One region of the Moritella sp. 36 genome, then DNA from elsewhere that is predicted to be linked to it. Evidence: predicted binding sites of a transcription regulator. Region 1 holds the regulator's gene; the other holds the start of a gene.

Region 1 (17,169 bases):
TATCAAATGACTGGTTAGCAAAACTACACTCCGCTTTTAATTCAGTACAAACTGCGCGGGCGATATCAATATCAAAACCTTGGAATTCGTTGTTTTCATCCATCATTTCAAACGGAGGATACGTCGCTTCAGTAACAAATTTTATTTGTTCTGCCGCTGTGACTTGTGCCGCAGCAGAAGTTAGAATTAATGCTGTGAGTAATTTTTTCATTTGGTACGACCTTATTCCTAATGTTTTAAATAATTTGTAAACTGTGGCGTTTGTGGTTGCTGAAAGTGCTCAGCCCCCCCAAATTCAACAATTTCACCGCTTTCAAGATAACAAACCTGACTAGCGACTTTACGCGCGAAGTCCACTTCGTGCGTAACAACAACCTGCGTAATACCTGTGATGGCTAATGATGTAATGATTTCAGCCACTTGATTAGTTACCTCTGGATCTAACGCCGCAGTCGGTTCATCAAATAACAATACTTCTGGTTTCATCATTAAAGCACGTGCAATCGCGACACGTTGCTGTTGACCACCTGATAAGGCCAATGGAAATACATCGGCTTTATCAGTTAGCTGTAATTGCTCAAGGATCTTCATGGCCTCTTTACGAGCGTGTTGTTTTGTTTGCTTTAAAATCTTAACGGGTGCTTCAATTAAGTTATCCATCACAGACATATGCGGCCATAGGTTGTATTGTTGAAATACCATGCCTACTTTCTGTCTCAACATCTGGCTACGTTTAGCTAATTGCTTATCATTAAGTTTACCTGAAAAATCAAATGTTTCACCAGCAATACTGATAGTGCCATTATCTGGCGTATCAAGTAAGTTAAGCACGCGCAATAGAGAACTCTTGCCAGCACCACTTGGACCAAGTAGCACTAAGGTCTCGCCTTTCGCACATTTAAGGTCGATGTTTTGTAATACATCAAGTTGACCCCAAGATTTACAGATGTTTTTTAGTTCGATGCTCATAATGATAACTGAATATAATTGCACTAGATGCGAATATAGTAACCGAATAAACTTCAATATCAACATAAATATTCACTTTAATTTGGTTTTTATGCACCGAAGCCACATTAACCAAATAAACTAGATAAAATATACCCTGCTGGTATCATATGCATAATTATTCAGTTCATCGCTAACCTGATCCATTTACTCATTGCATTAATAACTTAGTAGCAAACTTTATAAATGAACGATAAAATTAATGACGGTATCATTATATAACCACATTGATTTTAAGATTAGCAACTTGAATTATAGATGAATCAACTGACATGGTAACAAGTATGAGTGAAAAACAAGATCAGTTAGTAAAAGCATTTAAAGGATTATTAAAAGAAGAGCACCTGGGTTCACAAGGTGACATCGTTGATGCGCTTAAAGAACAAGGTTTTGACAGCGTGAACCAATCGAAAGTATCAAGAATGCTCAGTAAGTTTGGCGCAGTACGCACACGCAATGCCAAGGATGAAATGGTTTATTGCCTACCTGCGGAGTTAGGTGTCCCAACGATTAGCAGCCAGTTAAAAAGCTTAGTATTAGATATTTCCCATAATGAATGTCTTATTGTGATCCAAACAAGCCCTGGCTCGGCACAATTAATCGCTCGTTTATTAGATTCATTAGGGCGTACTGAAGGAATTTTGGGGACGATAGCAGGCGATGACACTATTTTCATTACCCCGACTAGCACCACTATTATTGCAGAAGTAGATAGTGCAGTAAAAGAGTTGTTTGAGTATCTGTAATAAGCGTATTAATGTTTGGCGCAGCGACGATTCGCACGCCAAACATTATTTTAGTTAATCACTTAATCTAGCTCAAATAATACTAAATCATGGCTTTCTACAGCCACATTAACCATATCACCAACAGTCATGGGCTGCTGCATGGATACAGATAATTCCAACTCGTTCTCAGTCAACATGCTTGTGGCTATACCAATCGTACAATGAGTCGTTATACCTAAAAATTGTTGTTGGGTGATCGTCGCAATTCCCTGCTCTGCGATAACTAATTTTAATTGTTGTGGTCTTAATGCTAACAGTTTTTGTTCACCAACCGCCGCTGTTAATTTTTGCTCACTGCTAATAACACCTAATACTGTATTTACACTGTACTCATCTACGACCACTGCATCTAAATAGTTAACCTTACCTAAGAAGTCCGCGACAAAGCGTGTCGCAGGTTGGTTATATAGCTCACTTGGTGTCCCTAGCTGCTCAATCTTGCCTTGATTAAAAACCGCTAAACGATCAGCAAAAGCAAACGCTTCTTCTTTACTGTGAGTAACAAAAATAGCGCTCATGTTGTAGGATTTAAGCAAACCTCGCATCTCTTCAATTAAATGATGACGAACCTGGCTATCAATATTAGAAAAAGGTTCGTCCAATAATAACAACTCTGGCGAACTTGCTAACGCCCGGGCAATTGCAACGCGTTGTTGCTGACCACCCGATAGCTGGTGCGGATAACGATCGGAGAATTCACTTAAGTTAACGAGATTAAGCATATAATCCAGTTTCTCTTGTTGTTTAGTTTTACTCTGTTTATGCAAACTAAACAGCACATTGTCAGTCACTGTCAAATGTGGAAATAAAGCGTAATCCTGAAAGATCATACCGACATTACGCTTTTCTGGTGCCAGATTAAATCGGCCATTATCAACGACATTACCGTTAATTTCGATGCGACCTTGCGTGGGTGGTAATAAGCCCGCGATCAATTTTAACGTCGTCGTTTTACCACAACCACTTGGGCCTAATAAACACAGAATTTCGTTTTTACCTAAACTCAGATCAAGCCCCATTAAAATATCGACGCCAGCATAACTACAATGCAGATCAGAAATACGTAAAGCAGGTGAAGAAGATAGTGTCATCAGTGCTGTTGCTCCAAAGAACGGTTCAAGAAAATAAGCGGAATTAATCCAACTAACACAATCACAATGGCCGCTAATGCAGCCTGCTCTAACATTTCATCAGAAGCAAACTGAAATACGTAAGTCGCTAGCGTTTCATAGTTAAATGGACGTAATAACAAAGCCGTTGGCAACTCTTTCATTGATTCAATGAAGACTAACAAAAATGCTGCCAATACACCTTTCCGGATCAAGGGAATATGAATTTTACGGATCATACTATGTGGGCGGTGTCCCAGCGTGCGCGTGACCATATCTAGTGACGGCGATATTTTATCAATACTGCTTTCAATAGAACCCACCGCGATCGCTGAAAAACGAATAAGATAAGCAAAGATAAGCGCAAAACTAGTGCCAGTAAAGACCAGACCCGGTGTCCAGTCCCACAACAATTCAGTCATATCATTTAATAAAAAGTCGGCCGACGTTAACGGAATAATAATACCAATAGCTAATACAGTACCGGGTAATGCATAACCCATGGTGCTGATGCGTGCAGGAATAGTCGCATATTTAGAACCGACTAAACGACGGTATAAACCCAATAATATTGAACAAAGAACCGCTAAACCAGCTACGATAACCGCAAGAATTAAGCTGTTTGCACTGTATTGAAAGAACTCCTCAGTCCAAGATTCAGCAAAGTAATGCCATGCATAATTAACTAATACCGTAAACGGTAATAAGAAACCAGCAAACACCAACAACCAGCACCAAACCATCGCCAACAACTTGGCACAGCCCGTTAACTGATAACGCACCTCTTGCTCATGCAGCATGCTTTTTTGAAATACTTGTTGTTTACGACGTGCAAAACGCTCTAAACCGACAAACAATAAGATCACCGATAACGTCATCACCGATAATTGTGCGGCAGCCGTTAAACTACCGTGACCAATCCAAGTATCATAAACCGCAGTGGTTAACGTATTTACCGCGAAATAATTCACCGTAGCAAAATCAGCAACAGTCTCCATCGCGATCAGCGATAAACCAACAGCAATTGCAGGACGCGCAAGGGGTAATGACACACGAATACAGCTCGATAGTGCTGAACTGCCGAGTACACGGCTTGCTTGGATAAGGCTAGTTGACTGCTCCAAAAATGAAGTTCGCGCTAATAAATAGAGATAAGGGTATAGTACCAGCGCTAATACAGTGGCAGCTCCGGGTATCGTTCGAATATCAAAGAACCAATAATCACTGGCACTCTGCCAGTCAAACACAGCGCGTAAGGCAATTTGTACCGGACCTGCATAATCAAACATATCAGTATAAATATAGGCCACAATATAAGCAGGCATAGCCATCGGTAACATCAATGCCCATTGTAAAATTTTACGTCCAGGAAAATTACACATGGCGATCAGCCAAGCAGCTGGTAAGGCAATAATACTACTGATTAAACAAACGAGAAAAACAAGGATGAAGGTATTTTGAACGTAGTCGAGAAGAACTGTATCTACAAGGTGTTGAAAAACATCTGCACTGGGGCCAATTGCCTGATAAAACAACGCGGCAATAGGTAGCGCTAACATAATCGCAATAAACCAACTACTAGAATGCCAAGAAAAGGCTAACTTATGATTCATGAACGGAAAAATAACTCCTGTTTAGATACGCGAAAAGGCTGGTCAGTTACTAAGTAACTATACCAACCTTTAAATCAGTCCGTTAACAGCCTATTCAGGCCGTAACATTAACTGTTAACCCCATGTAATATAGGGTCTATACGCTATTTTACAAGTCGAATTTAACTTCATCAAGTAGTCTTAGTGCAGCTTTACGATGTTTTGCAATCTCTGCTACAGGCATGTAGTCAGCATTGAACTCACCCCAAGATGAAACTAGTTCAGATGCTTTGGTGCCCGCTTTAACTGGATACTCCATGTTCACTTCAGCATACATTTGTTGTGCTTTTGCACCAGATAGGTATTCCATCAGTTTAACCGCGTTACCTTTATTCGGTGCGTATTTAGCTAATACCATACCAGAAACGTTTACGTGCGCGCCGTGGTTTTTTTGGTTAGGGAAGTTAATGTTAACAGATTCAGCCCAAGCAACTTGTTTTGGATCTTTCAACATTTTGCCTAAGTAGTAGCTATTACCAAGAGCAACGGTACAAACGCCTTCTTTAATCGCTTTAACTTGTGCACGGTCGTTACCTTGTGGTTTACGTGCAAGGTTAGCTTTAACACCTTCTAACCATACTTTTGCTTCAGCTTCACCGTGATGTGAGATCATCGATGAGATAAGTGCTACGTTGTATGGGTGTTTACCTGAACGAGTACAGATTTGACCTTTATATTTAGGGTCTGCAAGTTCTTCATAAGTGATGTTAGCAACGTCACCATAGGCTTCACGTGAAGTATAAATATTACGTACACGTGTCGTTAGTGCAAACCATTCGCCATCAGGATCACGGTATTGCGCAGGAATGTTATCTTTTAATACGTCGCTTGATACAGACTGAGTAACACCGCTCTCAACAGCTTCAACTAAACGGCTGATATCAGTTGTTAGTAATAAGTCGGCTTTTGATAAACGACCTTCACGTTTCATTCTATCTGCAAGTCCTTTCTTCGCAAATACAATGTTCACCTTCACACCAGTATCTTTAGTGTATTGTTCAAGGATCGGATTAAGCAAATTAGCTTGGCGATTTGAATAAATATTAACTTCTTCACCAGCAAAAGCAGTAGCGCTCATTAGTGACGTTGTTAATGCCAAAGCAGATAAACCAAATATTCCCTTTTTCATCCTTACCTCTAAATACGAATTGTTTACATTATGAATGGAGTCTATAAGAATATAAAAAGATTCACAAGTGTAAATGATAATAACTCTCAAAAAGAGGTAGGGGATACATGGCTGCAAGGACTGCAACCATGTTGTGGTTCGTAATAAGGATTCACTTATATGTTAATCACGGCCTAGCTATCGCTGAGCATGTCACCTTTATCTTCTAACCAAGTACGGCGATCCGCAGAACGTTTTTTGGCAAGCAGCATATCCATCATCGCCAGTGTTTCATCTGCGTTATCAATCGTTAAACGGACCAAACGACGAGTATTAGGGTCCATAGTGGTTTCCCGCAATTGTAGCGGATTCATTTCACCCAGTCCTTTAAAGCGTTGTACGTTGATTTTACCGCGTTTCTTCTCGGCTTCAATACGGTCGATGATGCCATTTTTCTCGGATTCATCTAATGCATAAAAGACTTCTTTACCAATATCGATACGATATAACGGCGGCATTGCGACAAACGCATGCCCGGCTTCAACCATAGCTCTAAAGTGTTTATAGAACAAAGCGCATAGTAGAGTCGCAATGTGTAGACCATCGGAATCGGCATCGGCTAAGATGCAGATTTTTCCATAGCGTAAACCAGAAATATCATCCGAGTCGGGGTCAATACCCAGCGCCACCGAAATATCATGCACCTCTTGTGAAGCCAATACTTGCGCAGAATCGACTTCCCACGTATTTAAGATTTTACCACGCAATGGCATTACCGCTTGGAATTCACGATCTCGGGCTTGTTTCGCAGAACCACCAGCAGAGTCACCTTCCACTAAGAATAGTTCAGAGCGCATAGGGTCTTGACCCGAACAATCGGTTAATTTACCCGGTAATGCAGGTCCACTGGTCACGCGCTTACGCGCCACTTTCTTACTGGCTTTTAAACGCTTCTGGGCATTATTAATACATAAATCAGCCAATAATTCAGCCAGGTCGGTATTTGAGTTTAACCATAATGAAAACGAATCTTTAACCACACCAGAAACAAATGCAGCACACTGACGTGATGACAAACGTTCTTTGGTTTGTCCCGCAAATTGTGGGTCTTGCATTTTAACCGACAAGATATAAGAGCAACGATCCCAAATATCATCAGGCGTTAACTTCACCCCACGTGGCAATAAGTTACGGAATTCACAGAACTCACGCATGGCATCGAGTAAACCTTGGCGTAAACCATTCACGTGGGTACCGCCAAGCGCAGTTGGAATCAAGTTAACATAACTTTCGGTAACCGATTCACCACCTTCAGGTAGCCAAATAACCGCCCAATCAGCCGCTTCATTATTGGCAGAAAAACTGCCGACAAACGGCACTTCGGGTAATGTTGCCCATCCCTGTAACGATTCCATTAAATAGTCTTGCAGGCCTTTTTCGAAGCACCATACATGTTTTTCTTTATTTACTTTATCGTCAAATTTAATGTTTAAACCGGGACACAATACCGCTTTCGCACGTAAGTTATGCATCAAACGCTTAGACGAAAAATTACCCGAATCAAAATAACTCGCATCTGGCCAGAAATGTACTTTAGTACCGGTATTACGGATACCAATGGTGCCAATCACTTCGAGTTCAGACACTTTATCGCCATGCTCAAACGCGATTTGATAAATTTGGCCACCACGTCTAATGGTAATTTCTACACGTTTAGACAACGCATTTACAACCGAAATACCAACGCCGTGTAGACCACCAGAAAATTGATAGCTATCGTTCGAAAATTTACCACCGGCATGTAACTTAGATAAAATCAGTTCAACACCACTTACACCTTCCACTGGGTGAATATCCACTGGCATACCACGACCGTCATCACTCACTTCTAGCGACTGGTCGGCATGTAAAGTAACCGTAATGTTCTGGGCATAACCCGCTAACGCTTCATCGACACTATTATCGATAACTTCTTGGCCAAGGTGATTAGGACGTACAGTATCAGTATACATTCCGGGTCTGCGACGTACTGGTTCGAGACCATTTAGGACTTCAATCGAGCCCGCATTATATTCTTGTGTCATGAGTTTCTTTTGTGCTGTTCGTTACATCGGTTTGAATGCAAGAAAGGTTAAAATATCGCTAAGATAGCGTTCAAATCCAATAAAAGCATGATCGCCACCCTGCTCTACCGTCAATCTCGCCATTTCGTATTTTGTTGTTGCTTGGTTATAGTCTAACACTTCATCATCGGTCTGTAATAGTGCCCAGATAGTTTCTGGGTGAACTAATGCCAGACAATCCAGTGCCCGTAGCTCATCAATGTGTTGCTCAGCTAAATTAAATTTAACTTGGGTATAAGGGTTCGTATTTTCCCCTAAATAGTCCACCAGCAATTCATAAGGCTTTACGGCGGGATTAATAATCACCGCTGGGCAATTAAATTGTTGGTTCACTTTAGTCGCATAATACCCGCCGAGTGAACTGCCGACTACCCCAAGCTGATGCATTGGGTAACGTGCAATAAGTTGTTCTATCTGTAGCCAAGCGTCTTGAGGATAAGGTGAAAGATTCGGTATTTCAATTGTAATATCAGGGTGGTGCAATGCAAGATAGTCTGCCATTTGCTGTGCTTTAACCGATTTTGGTGAACTATTAAAACCGTGCAAATAGAGTAGTAGCGTGGAAGCCATTTGTTCATTTACCTCTAGCAGTATTGTTAGTAACCTTTAGACTCTAGATCGGGATTAAAATCATGATTAGACAAACGCCAAACCTGACTGTTAATAGTACCATCACTGTGTAGTTGTAAATAACGCCAGCCAGGCGCTCGCCCATCAAGAGTAAATTCATCACAATGTGGTTTAAATTGGAAACAAGTCGACGGAGACGCCATAAAGTGAATACCATCATAAGTCTGGTCTAACTGCTGGTGCACATGACCAAATAACACATGCCGTGCTTTAGGGTGTTTTGCTAACACCGCTAAAAACGCCTCTGGATTACGCAAAATATGCTGATCTAACCATTTACAACCCACAGGATAAGTATTGTGATGTAATACCACCAATGCATATTTATCAGGATGTAAGCTCAGTCGCTCGTCAAGTAATTCAAGTTGTTCAGGCGATAAATAACCCGACGGAGAACCCGTTAATTGTGAATCTAATAAAATAATCTGCCAATCACCAACAACTTTATATTTATCCGACAGGACACCTTCAGATTTTAATGCACCGGCCATGAGTGGAATATTGTCATGATTACCAGGTAACCAATAACAAGGTTTATCTAAACGTTTAATATGCTGAGCAAAGTATTGATAAGAAGCTATGCTGTTATCTTGGGAAATATCGCCCGTGGCAAGCACAGCATCAAACGGTTGTTGATTCTGCAAAATAGCATCGATAACATGGCTAAAGCTCTGCTGTGTTTTAACGCCAAGAAGATCCTTCTCAGCCGTTGCAAACAAATGAGTATCCGTCACTTGTAATAAATTAATGACGTTATGCTTTGCTGTTAATTTAGAAATGTCCGCGCCCACAATAATCTTTAACCCTTGTCCTTTATCTGTTATTTGTTGCCTAGTAATGTCGAATAATAACTACACTGACTTGTAACCACATATCAGCGAGTCAGATTGAAAGATCCTTAAGACTATTAAAGAATACCTAATAGGACTTAATAAATCTGCTGTCCAGCACACACTTCCACGATTTCGGATACGAAACCGGTAACATCATGAGAGATTCAAACAACTTAGCCTAAAGGGTATAAAGCATTGTAGCCCTAGAGCCAAGACTTTTGCAATGTTTCAAAATTCAATTGTAACCACTGGATACCAATAATCGTCGTCGCGTTATTTATTCGCCCTGTTTGCACCATATTATAAGCAGTTTCTCGGCTCACCACGTGCACTCGAATATCTTCACCTTCGCACGCTAAACCATGAACGCCTTCAGCAGTACTGCTATCGACCTCGCCCACATATAGATCTATCGCCTCACTGGTGCCACCAGGACTGGCGAAGAACTGCATAATAAAATCACAACGGCCAACGGTTAAACCCGCTTCTTCTTCGGCTTCGCGTTTAACCACCTCTGCAGAGTCTTCACCTTGTTTATCTATCATACCAGCCACTAACTCCAGTAACCAAGGTTGCGTGCTGGATTCAATCGCAGGGATTCGAATCTGTTCTATTAATACCACTTCATCGCTCACCGCATCATAAGGTATGACTGCAGCAGCGTTACCACGTTCAAAAACTTCTCGCGTAATTTCACCACTCCAATCACCCGAAAACAACCTATGTTTAAAGGTATAGGTGTTTATTTTAAAAAAACCGTTAAAAACCTGCTGCTTGTTTATAATCTCAATATCCGTAACATCATACTCGGATTTTATTTCTAACTTTCGACTTTTCATTTACATATCCTAAAATATACTGATAATGACAAGTTACGGTGAATACCATGTTGGCAACTAGGGTTTAGGCACGATACCTAGTAAATATACTAATAATACCATATCGGCATTGATTCAACGTTTAAAACTCGAGCTTCGAGATAACACCTAGTATAAAATTAAAAAACATCCGATTAATCTAGCTATCTCTATTTGGATAATTATTAGTTTGACTAAGCAGTTATCATTATTTATTGTTATGCGAGTTCATAACGGCAACTATTTACACTAAGGTAACCACCAATGAAGTTTAATAAGATTCTTCTAGCCTGCGGTCTGGCATTTTTTGCAAACTCAGCAAGTGCAGATAATTTACAACAAATATTTGAACAAGCCCTGACCAAAGATCCACTATATTTAGAAGCGCAAGCAAATCGCGATGCAGCACTAGAAAGAATTACTGAACAAGAAGCAGCAAACTTACCACAAATTGGTTTAAATGCTGACCTTGGTTACACAATGACAAGCGATTATCGAACTAATACAACCTCTAATGGTAACGCGTTAACGAGTACGGTTGGTCTTCGTTTGACCCAGTCATTATATGAAGAAAGTAATTTCATTAATGTTAGTCAAGCCGCTAAACAAGCAGAGCAAAGTGAACTTGCCGTTCAAGCTGAGCTGCAAAGTCTTATCTTGCGCGTATCGAATGCTTACTTTAATGTATTAAGAGCCAACGATACCTTAGAATTTTCTAACCGTAATAAAGACGCGGTAGAACGTCAACTAGAACAAACGACCCAACGTTACAATGTGGGTCTAACCGACAAAACTGACGTATTAGAAGCACAATCAAGCTTCGATTTATCAGTAGCAGAAGTAATTAACGCTGAAAATACTCTCGCCAACAGCTACGAGTCATTAACCGAAATAACCGGTTTAACGCATACTAATATTTCACCACTGAATACTGCGCGTTTTAGCCCAACAGCACCAAATGGCCAGCGTGATAATTGGTTAGATACTGCCAACAACCAAAATTTATCAATCCAGATCCAACGTATTGCTAAGCAAATTGCAGAAGGTAATGTCGATCTAGCGAACTCTGCAGATAACATGTCATTGAACTTAGTCGCAAATGCCGGTTCTAAATATACGGATTATGGTAATGATAATAACAGTGGAACAGACGCTGAAAATATCGTTTCATCAGGTAATGTGGGCATCGAATTTAGCATGCCGCTATACACAGGTGGCGCTGTAACTTCAACAGAAAAACAAGCCGTTTATAAAGTAACAGCCAGCCAAGAACAATTAACTAAAGCAAGCCGTGAAGTTCAAACCAAAATTCGAACTTATTATAACAACGTGACGGCCGCGTTAAGTTCTATCAAGGCCTATGAGCAAACGGTTAAATCATCTGAAAGTGCATTAGAAGCAACTCAAGCAGGCTTTGGGGTAGGTACACGTACGATTATTGACGTGTTAAATGCAACTAAAGGTTTATATCAATCGAAGCAATCATTATCCGGATCACGTTATAACTACATCATTAGTATGTTACAGTTAAAACAAGCCGCTGGAACCTTGAACGCTGAAGATGTGAATTTAGTTAATGCTGGGTTAAAAGCAAAATACTAAATTAGAATGTAATACAGAATAATAAGGCGACCCACCAGAGTCGTCTTTTTTATATCTAAAATCGCATATGCCAGCTCAATATGCATCTATTAACATTTAATTATCAATCACTTATAAATGCAAATAGAGTTAACTCGTATTAATGAGAATTTTTCATGACAGATAAAATTAAAACCGATAAGCCGATAGTCACCAAAGAAAACACGAAATTCAAACTCAGTTTTTTACATCCTAAACACTGGCCATTATTGTTCGCAGCTACTTTTTTATGGCTTATTTCTTTATTACCGAATAAGGCGCAAAGTATATTTGGTCGTGCTTTAGGCCATTTGGTTGCAAAAATATTACCCCGTCGTTTAAAAATAGCACAACAAAATCTAGCCTTAAGTTTCCCAGAAAAATCTGACAGCGAAATTAAAGTCCTAGCAAAAGAGAATTTTAAATATACTGGTTTAGCGGTTGTTGATACTGCCAATGCTTGGTTCTGGCCAGATTGGCGTATTAAGCAGAATATGGTTGTCGAAGGTCAGGAGCACATAGATCAAGCAAAGGCTGACGGTAACGGTATGCTAATACTCGGAGGTCACTTTTTATCACTGGAAATGTCGGCACGTATTTTTGGTTTATTACGACCAACCTATGCAATCTATCGCCCGAATAAAAACCCATTGATGGAATACTTACAATGCCGTGGTCGCACACTCTCAAATAAAGGTTTGCTTGACCGCCGAGATATCAAAGGCATGTTACGTGTACTCGATGAAGGTGAGCCATTATGGTATGCGCCGGATCATGATTATGGTCCTCGTCGAAGCGTATTTGTACCATTTTTTGCGGTTGAAAAAGCCTGCACCATTACTGGCACCACGCTTTTCGCCTCAGGTAATAATACGAAAACCTACCCTGCGTCTTCTAGTCGCTTTCCAGATGGTCGTTATAAGTTAACCATTCGCGCATCATTAGAGAACTTCCCAACGGGCGACGAAGTTAAAGATGCCACGATCTGCAATAAAGAATGTGAAAAATCTATTTTAGAGCAAGTGCCACAATACATGTGGCTGCATCGTCGCTTTAAAACGCGTCCGGAAGGTGAGCCGAGCTTGTATAAATAATTGGTTACATAACAAAATAAACAAATAAAATCCTATTGATAAAACACTGTAATATAAGTATCAATAGGATTTTTTATTTAACTACAGTGCAAACAACTGTTGCCAGTAATCAGTAACAACTTTACGTTGTACAACAAATTCACTATTCGCAACAACACCTTTCTTGCCTAATAAATTAAGTCGATGGATTTCATCACGCATTTGGCAATAGCTTGCGGTTAAGCTAGTTCCCAACTCCTCAGTAATGAGTCCTTCAGATACGCAACGACTAATAATACGGACATTATCAGGCCAGAGTTGGATTTTCGGCATCTGCGCAGCATAATTCAATACAATATACTGCATCATGAATTCGATATCGGTAATGCCGCCCTCTGACTGCTTTATATCAAACTGATCAGCATTGGTTTTTAACAAATGCTCACGCATTTTCAAACGCATTTCGACCACTTGTTTTTTCAGTTCTGTGGTATCACGAGGTTTGGCTATAATACTACGTTTAACCTCAGTGAAACGACTTTGAATCAACTTATCGCCATAGACGATACGGGTACGCACTAACGATTGATGCTCCCAGGTCCACGCTTCTTTACATTGATAATCCAAGAATCGAGATACCGGACAAGCAAGTACTCCAGAGCTACCCGATGGGCGTAAACGCATATCTACGTCATACAAAATGCCAGTGTTAGTACGCGTACTAAAGATATGAATAATACGTTGTGCTAATCGTAAATAAAATTGACGGCTATCGATCTCTTTTGCACCGTTGGTCACGCCTGCGGCTTCACAATTATGAATAAACACCAGATCTAAGTCCGAACCATAACCTAACTCGATACCACCAAGCTTGCCATAGGCGACAACAGCAAACCCTTTTTCACCGCTTTCAACCACATTGTGGGGAACGCCATGTTTCTCTTCTAATTGTTGCCAAGCTAGATTGACCACATTATCAATCACGGCCTCCGCCAACCATGTTAGATGGTCACTCACCTTCATTAAAGCTAACTCACCACCAATATCCGCAGCCGCAATACGTAACAATTGAGTCTGTTTATATTGGCGTAGCGCTTCTAATTGCTGTTCGTGATCTTCTTCAGGAATACGCAGCATAAATTGGCGCAACTCACTACGATATTCATGCAATGGCGTTGGGTGATACAGGTGCGATGGCACCAACAGCTCATCTAATAGTATCGGGTGACTCGACAGCTGTTTTGCCACCATCGAACTTGCCCCACACAAGCGTAATAACTGTGTTAATGCTAAGTCATTCTCGGCTAACAATTCTAAATAAGCAGTACGGTTTAAAATTTTGCATAACAAGGCAATAATACGCGGTAATAACGCAACAGGATCATCCGATTTTAAGATCGAAAATAACAGTTTAGGTAATAATTTTTCAATCGTTTGTCGACCCCTAGGACCTACTGTTTTGCGTTCGTAATCAGTTTTAAAATGATTTAAATCTCGAACAAAATTCTGCGCATCTTGTTCTAACAAACCATATTCTGCAAGCAACGTTATTGCTTCGTCTGTTGAGAGCTCTAAATGCCATAAATCTAACGCAGGTTGTGATTCTTCATTATCATCGTCGTCGCCACCAATCACCTGACTGAACTCACGATGAATATTCGCCATTACTTGATTGATATAAATATAAAAGCTATTCCAGTCAGCATAACCTAACACGCTGATTAAACGGCTACGATCCAATTCTGATTGCGGTAACGTTTGGGTTTGCGCATCATTAATTTGTTGCAGAATATTTTCTACTTGGCGTAAACAACAATAACTTTCGGTGAGCACGGTATAGCTTTCTGCTGATATTTCACCCAGCGACTGCAAGACTTTAAGCGTCGCTAACAACGACTTAATTTGTAATATCGGCTCTCGCCCTCCTCGAATAAGTTGGAAAGTTTGTGCCACGAACTCCACTTCACGAATCCCACCACTACCCAGCTTAATATTGTCTTTCAAACCTTTACGACGCACTTCGGCTTTAATCATAGCCTTCATATTACGCAGGGCATCAATCGCACTAAAATCGACATAACGACGATAGATAAACGGGCGTAGCATTTTTTCCAATTCGACTCTGGTTTCTGCATTACCACCCAAAGCACGGGCTTTCACCATGGCATAGCGTTCCCAATCTCGGCCTTGGTTTTGGTAATATTCTTCAAATGCGTTAAAGCTCATGACTAAAGGGCCTGAATCACCAAACGGACGCAAACGCATATCCACGCGGTAAGCAAAACCATCGGCGGTGACTTGATGTAATGCCGCAATTAACCGTTGACCTAAACGTTGGAAGAATTTCTGATTCACAACAGTACGTCCCGCACCAACAGTTTCACCCGTTTCTGGATACGTAAAAATAAGATCAATATCAGATGAGAAATTGAGTTCACCGCCGCCTAATTTACCCATAGCTAATATGACCAACTGCTGCTTAATGCCCTCGTGATTAACGGGTGTACCTTGCTCTTTACATTGCAGTTGATATAACCACTCTAGAGCACCTTCAATTAAACAGTCAGCAAGGTGAGAAGTATGGGTTAAACTTTCACTCAGCGTTGCAACTTGTAATAACTCTCGCCACGCGATAATACACATATGAAAACGGCGAAATTGACGAATAGTACGCAGTAATGCAGGTTCAGAATCACAGGCCGCAAGCTGAGTGGCTAATTGCGCTTCCACCAGCGCTGTGCGTGATGATTGAGTGAGTAAGCCTGATTGCCAAATATCACGTAATAGATCGGTATTATTAATACAACTTTCAGCAATAAAATCACTTAACGAAAAAACCCGCTGGCTTTGAGCTATCTGCTCTGCGGACAACAGGGTTAAATCACTCTTGTTACGCTCGCACCAACGTTGCCAATAAACCCGACCAGTATCCGCTAATACATCAACAATTTGACCTTCAGTACTCATAAACGACATCCATATAATTAGGCTTGTGATCCAATTAATTCAACAATTTATATTAAGAATAGAGATATAGACACACCATGTCTTACATGCTATTACTTACCGATATAAATTAACCTAGTAAATTTATCATTAGTAGGGGAATTATGGCAGCTAAAATCGTAAAAGAAGGTAACCTTTAATGTCTGTTTTTGAAACGCTCTTATCGTCGGATCTGTTACTATTTTTAATTGTTGACCTCATAATCGCTCTCGCCCTACTCTCTGCAATGCGGTTTTTCACCGGTGCCCTAGATAACATAGATACCACCGATGAATTAGCCAAGCGGGACAATTTTGCTTTTGGTATTAGTTTAGCTGGAGCCATCCTTGGCTTAGGTATCGTACTTTCTGGAGCCATCACAGGCGAAAAAGCCGCTACCCTACCAATCGAAATATTAGGCATGAGCCTGTACGGCTTAGCAGGACTGGTATTAATTAAACTTGGCCGTTGGATCCATGATCGAGTATCGCTCAATCAACTCGATAAAAATACTGAAATAGCGCAGCGTAATGTTGCGGTAGCGATTGTAGATGCCTGCGCCTCAATTGCCACCGCAATCATTATTCGTTCAACATTAATCTGGGCTGAAGGGTTAGAAGTCATCACCTTTATCGCTATATTTAGCGGTTTCTTGATCTCCCAAACACTAATGTTACTCATGACCCGCTACCGTGAGCACCGTTATTCACGTGGTAATCTTGGTACCACCATGCAACAAGCCTTTACCGACAATAATATTGCCGTTGCCGTGCGCCACGGGGGTTACCTGATTGGTGTCGCGATAGCAGTGACGATAGCCAGTAACTATATTTATTACGATACCGCCAATCTCATGACCACCTTAGGTTCTTGGATGCTGTTTAGCTTGGTCATGCTAACGGCTTTTACTATTCTCGCTATCATAGCTAAAAAATTAATTCTTAATGGCGTGGATATTAATAAAGAAGTTGACCTACAAAATAACATAGGTGTCGCGACAATGGACATGGCAATCAACCTCTCTATTGCCTTGATCCTCACAGCGTTATTAATTTAATCTCGACAATGAACTTTACGGTCACTTATCGGACAAAATAAGATACCGCGAATATATAAAATACAATAAATAAGTTTCACGCCACTTGACATATTATGTCTAGGGGCTTAAAGTTAATCTCACTTAGACATAATATGTCAAAAAAGGAACAAGATGAACATACATAATATTGCAAATTATCTTAATGATCTTGGCGACAAGTCTGACACAGGCTATAAATTTGACTGTACACCAATTCCCGGTGATGTTGATGTACTACGTGTCGACGTTGAAGGTCGTGAAGAAATTCCAATTTTTGTTTCTGTCACTGATGAGCAAGTTCTTTG
Region 2 (4,931 bases), 240 kb from region 1:
GCTAGTTTTACTTTAGAAACATCTTCATAGTGTTCCGATATTGTTAAAAAATCAGCTAATGCCTGACAAGGGTGGTATAAGTCGCAAAGTGAATTAACAACAGGCACACTGCCATGTTCCACTAAGCCTTCTAATGTTTTGTGGCTCATGACACGAGCTACAATTGCATCAGCCCAACGAGAGATATTCGCCGCAAAGTCTTTTACTGTCTCACGTTCACCAATTGCACCATTTTGTGCATCAAGATAAACCGCGTGACCACCTAATTTATGAATGCCGATATCAAAGGTTACGCGTGTTCGTAGTGACTGCTTTTCATAAATGGTGACGATACTTTTACCCGCTAATGCTTGTGAGTACTCTGCCGGATTGGCTTTCACTGCTTTAGCCAGTGCTAATAAGTCAAGGATCTGTTGTTTACTTAAATCTTTAACTGATAATAAATTTTCCATGATCGAACTCCGTTAACTGATCAGTATTAGGTAGAAACTTTCGTTCCCTCTGCTTCACCATTTAATAATGCCACTAACCGATCGGGCACTTTCCAACTCGCTAATTTAATGTCGCGATTTAAAGATGCGGCCGCTTTTAATGCCGCTTTCACTTTTACTTCCATGCCGCCATGAATCACACCAGCCGTAATCAGTTTATCTGCATCGCTACTGTTCATCTCGGGAATTAACTGCATATCCGCATCTAAAATACCAGGCACATCAGATAACATAACTAAGTCAGCATCAAGCGTTTCACAAATGGCTGTTGCCGCTTGGTCTGCATTCACATTTAATAACTGTCCCTGAGCATCGATACCAATAGAGCTAATAATCGGTAAGAAACCACCACTGAGTAACGCCGTTAATAATGTTGGATCACCCGCTTCACATTTTCCGACGGCACCAAGCCCTGCTTTTGATTGTGTTACTGTTGAGATACCGCCATCAGCAAGACTTAAACCAACGACTTTCGCACCCGATTTCAAACCCTGTGCCATTAATACTTTATTTGCCGTACCAGCTAACGCACCGGTGATATAACCAATATCTGCAAATGGTGTAACACGTAAACCGTTCTTTTTCTCGCTAACGATATTCATCTTTGCTAATAGTTCATCAACAAAGCAGCCACCACCATGCACCAAAATAAGGGGACGTGACGATGTTGACTTATATTCACTTAATGCTGTGAACAGCTGTTCAAGCGCCGTTTCGTTTTCAAGTAATGCACCGCCAAGTTTTAATACTAATGGAGTTCTCACTGTTATATTCCTTATACTAATGACGTTGTCATCGCGAAACCAAAACGGATATTGATACACTGTATTGCTTGTGCCGCGGCACCTTTTAATAAGTTATCAATCGCAGAAACCACAATAAGGTCTTCTCCCTGTTGCTGCCACGCTAAATCACAGTAAGCGGTGTTCTCTACGGCTTTAATACTTGGCCAGCCACTTGGTAATACCCGCACCATAGGTTGATCTTGATATGCTTCTTGGTAAGCTGCGGTGACTTGTTCTGGTGTAACACCAACTGCAAGTTTGACGTTAATCGTTGCTAAGATCCCACGCTTAAAACAGCCTAAGTGGGGAGTGAAGATAACGTCATGTCCTAAATGAGTACTGATTTCAGGTTGATGACGATGATTGAATACACCGTAAGGTGCGTGGCTAACTTCGCAAAATGCTGAACCCAATGCCGCTTTCCGACCTGCGCCACTAACACCACTAACAGCATTAATAATTGGTTTTTGACCCGCAGCAATCAGCCCATGTTTAGCTAGCGGTTTTAATGCTGATAACGATGCGGTTGGATAACACCCCGGCACCGCAATTAAGTTTGCTTCTGCAATATCAGCACTCGCCCATTCAGCTAAACCATAAACAGCACTCTTTAATTCTTTATCGAAATTATGTTTAAAACCGTAATGATTTTCATAAAAAGCAGGGTCGTTCACTCTAAATGCACCGGATAAATCAAATACCACCGCATCCTGCGCTAAAAACTCAGCTGCGATATCATGGCTTACTTCATGTGCCGTTGCTAACACGACAATATCAACGTCATCGCAAATATTTTTTATGTTGCTAACCGCTAAAGGCTCAATAGTTTGGTCAACAACACCTAATAAATGACCGTATAATGAAGAAAATGATTTTCCTGCATCCAAACTGTGTTCTGAAACATACAATCTTGCTAATTCAAGTTCTGGATGTTTAGTAATGTAATGGGCTAGCTCAGCACCGGTATACCCGGTTGCACCGACTAAAATTGTTTTTAACATGTTTGACTTCCGTGTTTGCTAAATTGTAAAACGACAGGCAATTTGGCCCTTTCCAATTGCGCTTACTTGCGTAAATGAAGCAGCGCTAATGCATTTTAAATACTGTCTCGTCGAAACGATGAAAAACGATTCATTATCTAACCCATACGTTGTAGAGTAAGGATGATTAAAGAATAAAACAGATTACATTTTTATGCAACTTTATTGCATAAAAAAACAACCAGTCATTACAGGAACGTAAAATGCAACTACCTAAATTTACCGAACTTTATAAATCACTGATCCTAACACCGTCGATCAGTTCATTAGAAAAAGAGTTAGATATCAGTAATAAGCCTATTATTGACTTACTCGCAGGTTGGTTCACCGAACTTGGTTTTAGCATCAATATAACTAGCGTACCTGACACGAATGGTAAATTTAATCTAGTCGCGACTTATGGCCAAGGTGATGGCGGATTATTATTGGCAGGCCACACAGATACCGTGCCGTTTGATGACGGTTTATGGACTAAAGATCCATTTCAGTTAACTGAAAAAGACGATAAATGGTATGGCTTGGGTACGATTGATATGAAGGGCTTTTTCGCCTTTGTATTAGAAGCATGTAAAAACATTGATTTAACTAAATTAGATAAACCATTACGCATTCTTGCCACTGCCGATGAAGAGACCACCATGGCAGGAGCAAGAGCGATTGCGGCCGCACAAAGTTTCCGACCTGATTATGCCGTCATTGGTGAGCCAACTGGTATGGTGCCGGTATTTATGCACAAAGGTCATATGTCAGAAGCAATACGTATTACTGGACGCAGCGGTCACTCTTCTGATCCTGCTAATGGAATCAATGCCATTGAGATCATGCATCAAGTAACAGGACAGTTATTGCAGCTGCAACGTAAATTAAAAGAACAATACGCCTGCGATCATTTTGTTATTCCACAACCCACGCTTAATTTTGGTCATGTGCACGGTGGTGACAGCCCCAACCGCATCTGTGGCAGTTGTGAATTACACATCGACATGCGCCCTATTCCAGGCGTAAGCCCCGATGAACTGTTTATGCTACTTAACCAAGCATTACTACCAATCCAAAAGCAATGGCCTGGCGCTGTTGATGTTTATCATCTACATGAACCGATCCCAGCTTATGCATGCGATACTGATTCAACGTTGATTAAATTAGCTGAAAAACTCACAGGTGAAGCCGTTATACCTGTGAATTATTGTACCGAAGCACCGTTTATTCAACAACTTGGATGTGACACTATCGTCATGGGTCCAGGGAGTATTAATCAAGCCCATCAACCTGATGAATATTTAGATTTATCCGCAATTAAACCAACACAGGCGATTATCCAAAAACTGATTGAAGAAACATGTAAAAACTAACTAAAGAATTATCGTTTTGTAGTAAATTTACACCTGATATCACAATTAATCGTATTAATTACACGATTTAATTGACGAATGTCACTAAATATAGTTATTTTACATACATAACGATAATAGTTGTTGCCGTATTACATCACTGAATTGAAGGATTATGTATGTCAGATAAATATGCAGCGTTACGAAGTAATGTCGGCTTATTGGGCCAAGTACTAGGGAATACAATCAAGGATCATCTTGGAGAAGAGTTCTTAGATAAGATTGAAACCATTCGTCAACTAGCAAAATCATCCCGTGCAGGTAATGATAAAGACCGTGCACAATTACTCACCGTACTGCGTAGCCTCTCTGATGATGAGCTATTACCAGTAACGCGTGCGTTTAGTCAGTTCTTAAACCTGGCTAATATCGCTGAGCAGTTCCACACCACTTCACGTAATTGTGCAGATAACACTTGCGTGCCAGACTCTATCGATGAACTCTTTGCTAAACTAAATAACTCTGAAATCAGTGAAGAAGATGTACTTTCTGCGGTTAAAAACCTTAAGATCGATTTAGTACTGACTGCACATCCAACTGAAATCACCCGTCGAACCCTGATCCATAAGCATGGCGCGATAAATAAATGCCTTAGCCAGTTAGAGCTTACTGAATTAAGTAGCAAAGAGCGTGATGTCTTCATGACGCGTATCGAACAATTGGTATCACAAGCCTGGCACACCAACGAGATCAGAACAGTACGCCCTACCCCTGTCGATGAAGCTAAATGGGGCTTTGCAGTAGTAGAAAATTCATTATGGGATGCAGTACCAAACTTCTTACGCAGTCTTGATAAACGTTTACAAGACCGCTTAGATTACCAATTACCTATTGACGCTTCACCCGTTAAATTTACCTCTTGGATGGGTGGTGATCGCGACGGTAACCCGTTTGTTACTTCAACGGTCACCGAAGAAGTATTATTAACCAGTCGTTGGATGGCTATTCACTTGTTCCTTAAAGATGTAAAACATCTCACCAGTGAATTATCAATGAATGACTGTGATGACACATTACGTGCATTAGTCGGTGAAAGTCATGAACCATACCGTGTATTACTGAAAAAATTACGTAGTGAGTTAACAGAAACATTAGCGAGCTTAACTGCGCAGTTAAAAGGCGAATACACAGAAAGCCGTGACATCATCACGACAACAGCACAGTTACGTGAGCCATTGTTAGCTTGCTATAACTCACTTAATGCCTGTGGTATGCGTGTTATTG

What was found. Region 1 encodes ArgR, which controls arginine synthesis, uptake and breakdown. Its sites were predicted from a motif close to ANTGAATANNTATTCANT; they were not measured.
Region 2: the regulator ArgR is predicted to act here: its motif matches at 2,460-2,477, upstream of argC (N-acetyl-gamma-glutamyl-phosphate reductase).

Annotation. Positions count from the first base shown of each region.
Region 1 covers NZ_CP056120.1:376,739-393,907, reverse strand. Annotated here, with positions in the region: gene HWV03_RS01830 (transporter substrate-binding domain-containing protein) at 1-211, opposite strand, end outside; gene artP (arginine ABC transporter ATP-binding protein ArtP) at 229-969, opposite strand; gene argR (transcriptional regulator ArgR) at 1,293-1,754, shown strand; gene HWV03_RS01815 (ABC transporter ATP-binding protein) at 1,817-2,887, opposite strand; gene HWV03_RS01810 (ABC transporter permease) at 2,887-4,518, opposite strand; gene HWV03_RS01805 (Fe(3+) ABC transporter substrate-binding protein) at 4,667-5,686, opposite strand; gene parE (DNA topoisomerase IV subunit B) at 5,860-7,749, opposite strand; gene yqiA (esterase YqiA) at 7,771-8,358, opposite strand; gene cpdA (3',5'-cyclic-AMP phosphodiesterase) at 8,385-9,209, opposite strand; gene nudF (ADP-ribose diphosphatase) at 9,455-10,090, opposite strand; gene HWV03_RS01780 (TolC family outer membrane protein) at 10,373-11,710, shown strand; gene lpxL (LpxL/LpxP family Kdo(2)-lipid IV(A) lauroyl/palmitoleoyl acyltransferase) at 11,866-12,822, shown strand; gene glnE (bifunctional [glutamate--ammonia ligase]-adenylyl-L-tyrosine phosphorylase/[glutamate--ammonia-ligase] adenylyltransferase) at 12,904-15,768, opposite strand; gene HWV03_RS01765 (DUF350 domain-containing protein) at 15,947-16,843, shown strand; gene HWV03_RS01760 (YjfI family protein) at 16,997-17,169, shown strand, end outside.
Region 2 covers NZ_CP056120.1:147,791-152,721, reverse strand. Annotated here, with positions in the region: gene HWV03_RS00650 (ornithine carbamoyltransferase) at 1-452, opposite strand, end outside; gene argB (acetylglutamate kinase) at 479-1,255, opposite strand; gene argC (N-acetyl-gamma-glutamyl-phosphate reductase) at 1,267-2,277, opposite strand; gene argE (acetylornithine deacetylase) at 2,520-3,668, shown strand; gene ppc (phosphoenolpyruvate carboxylase) at 3,827-4,931, shown strand, end outside.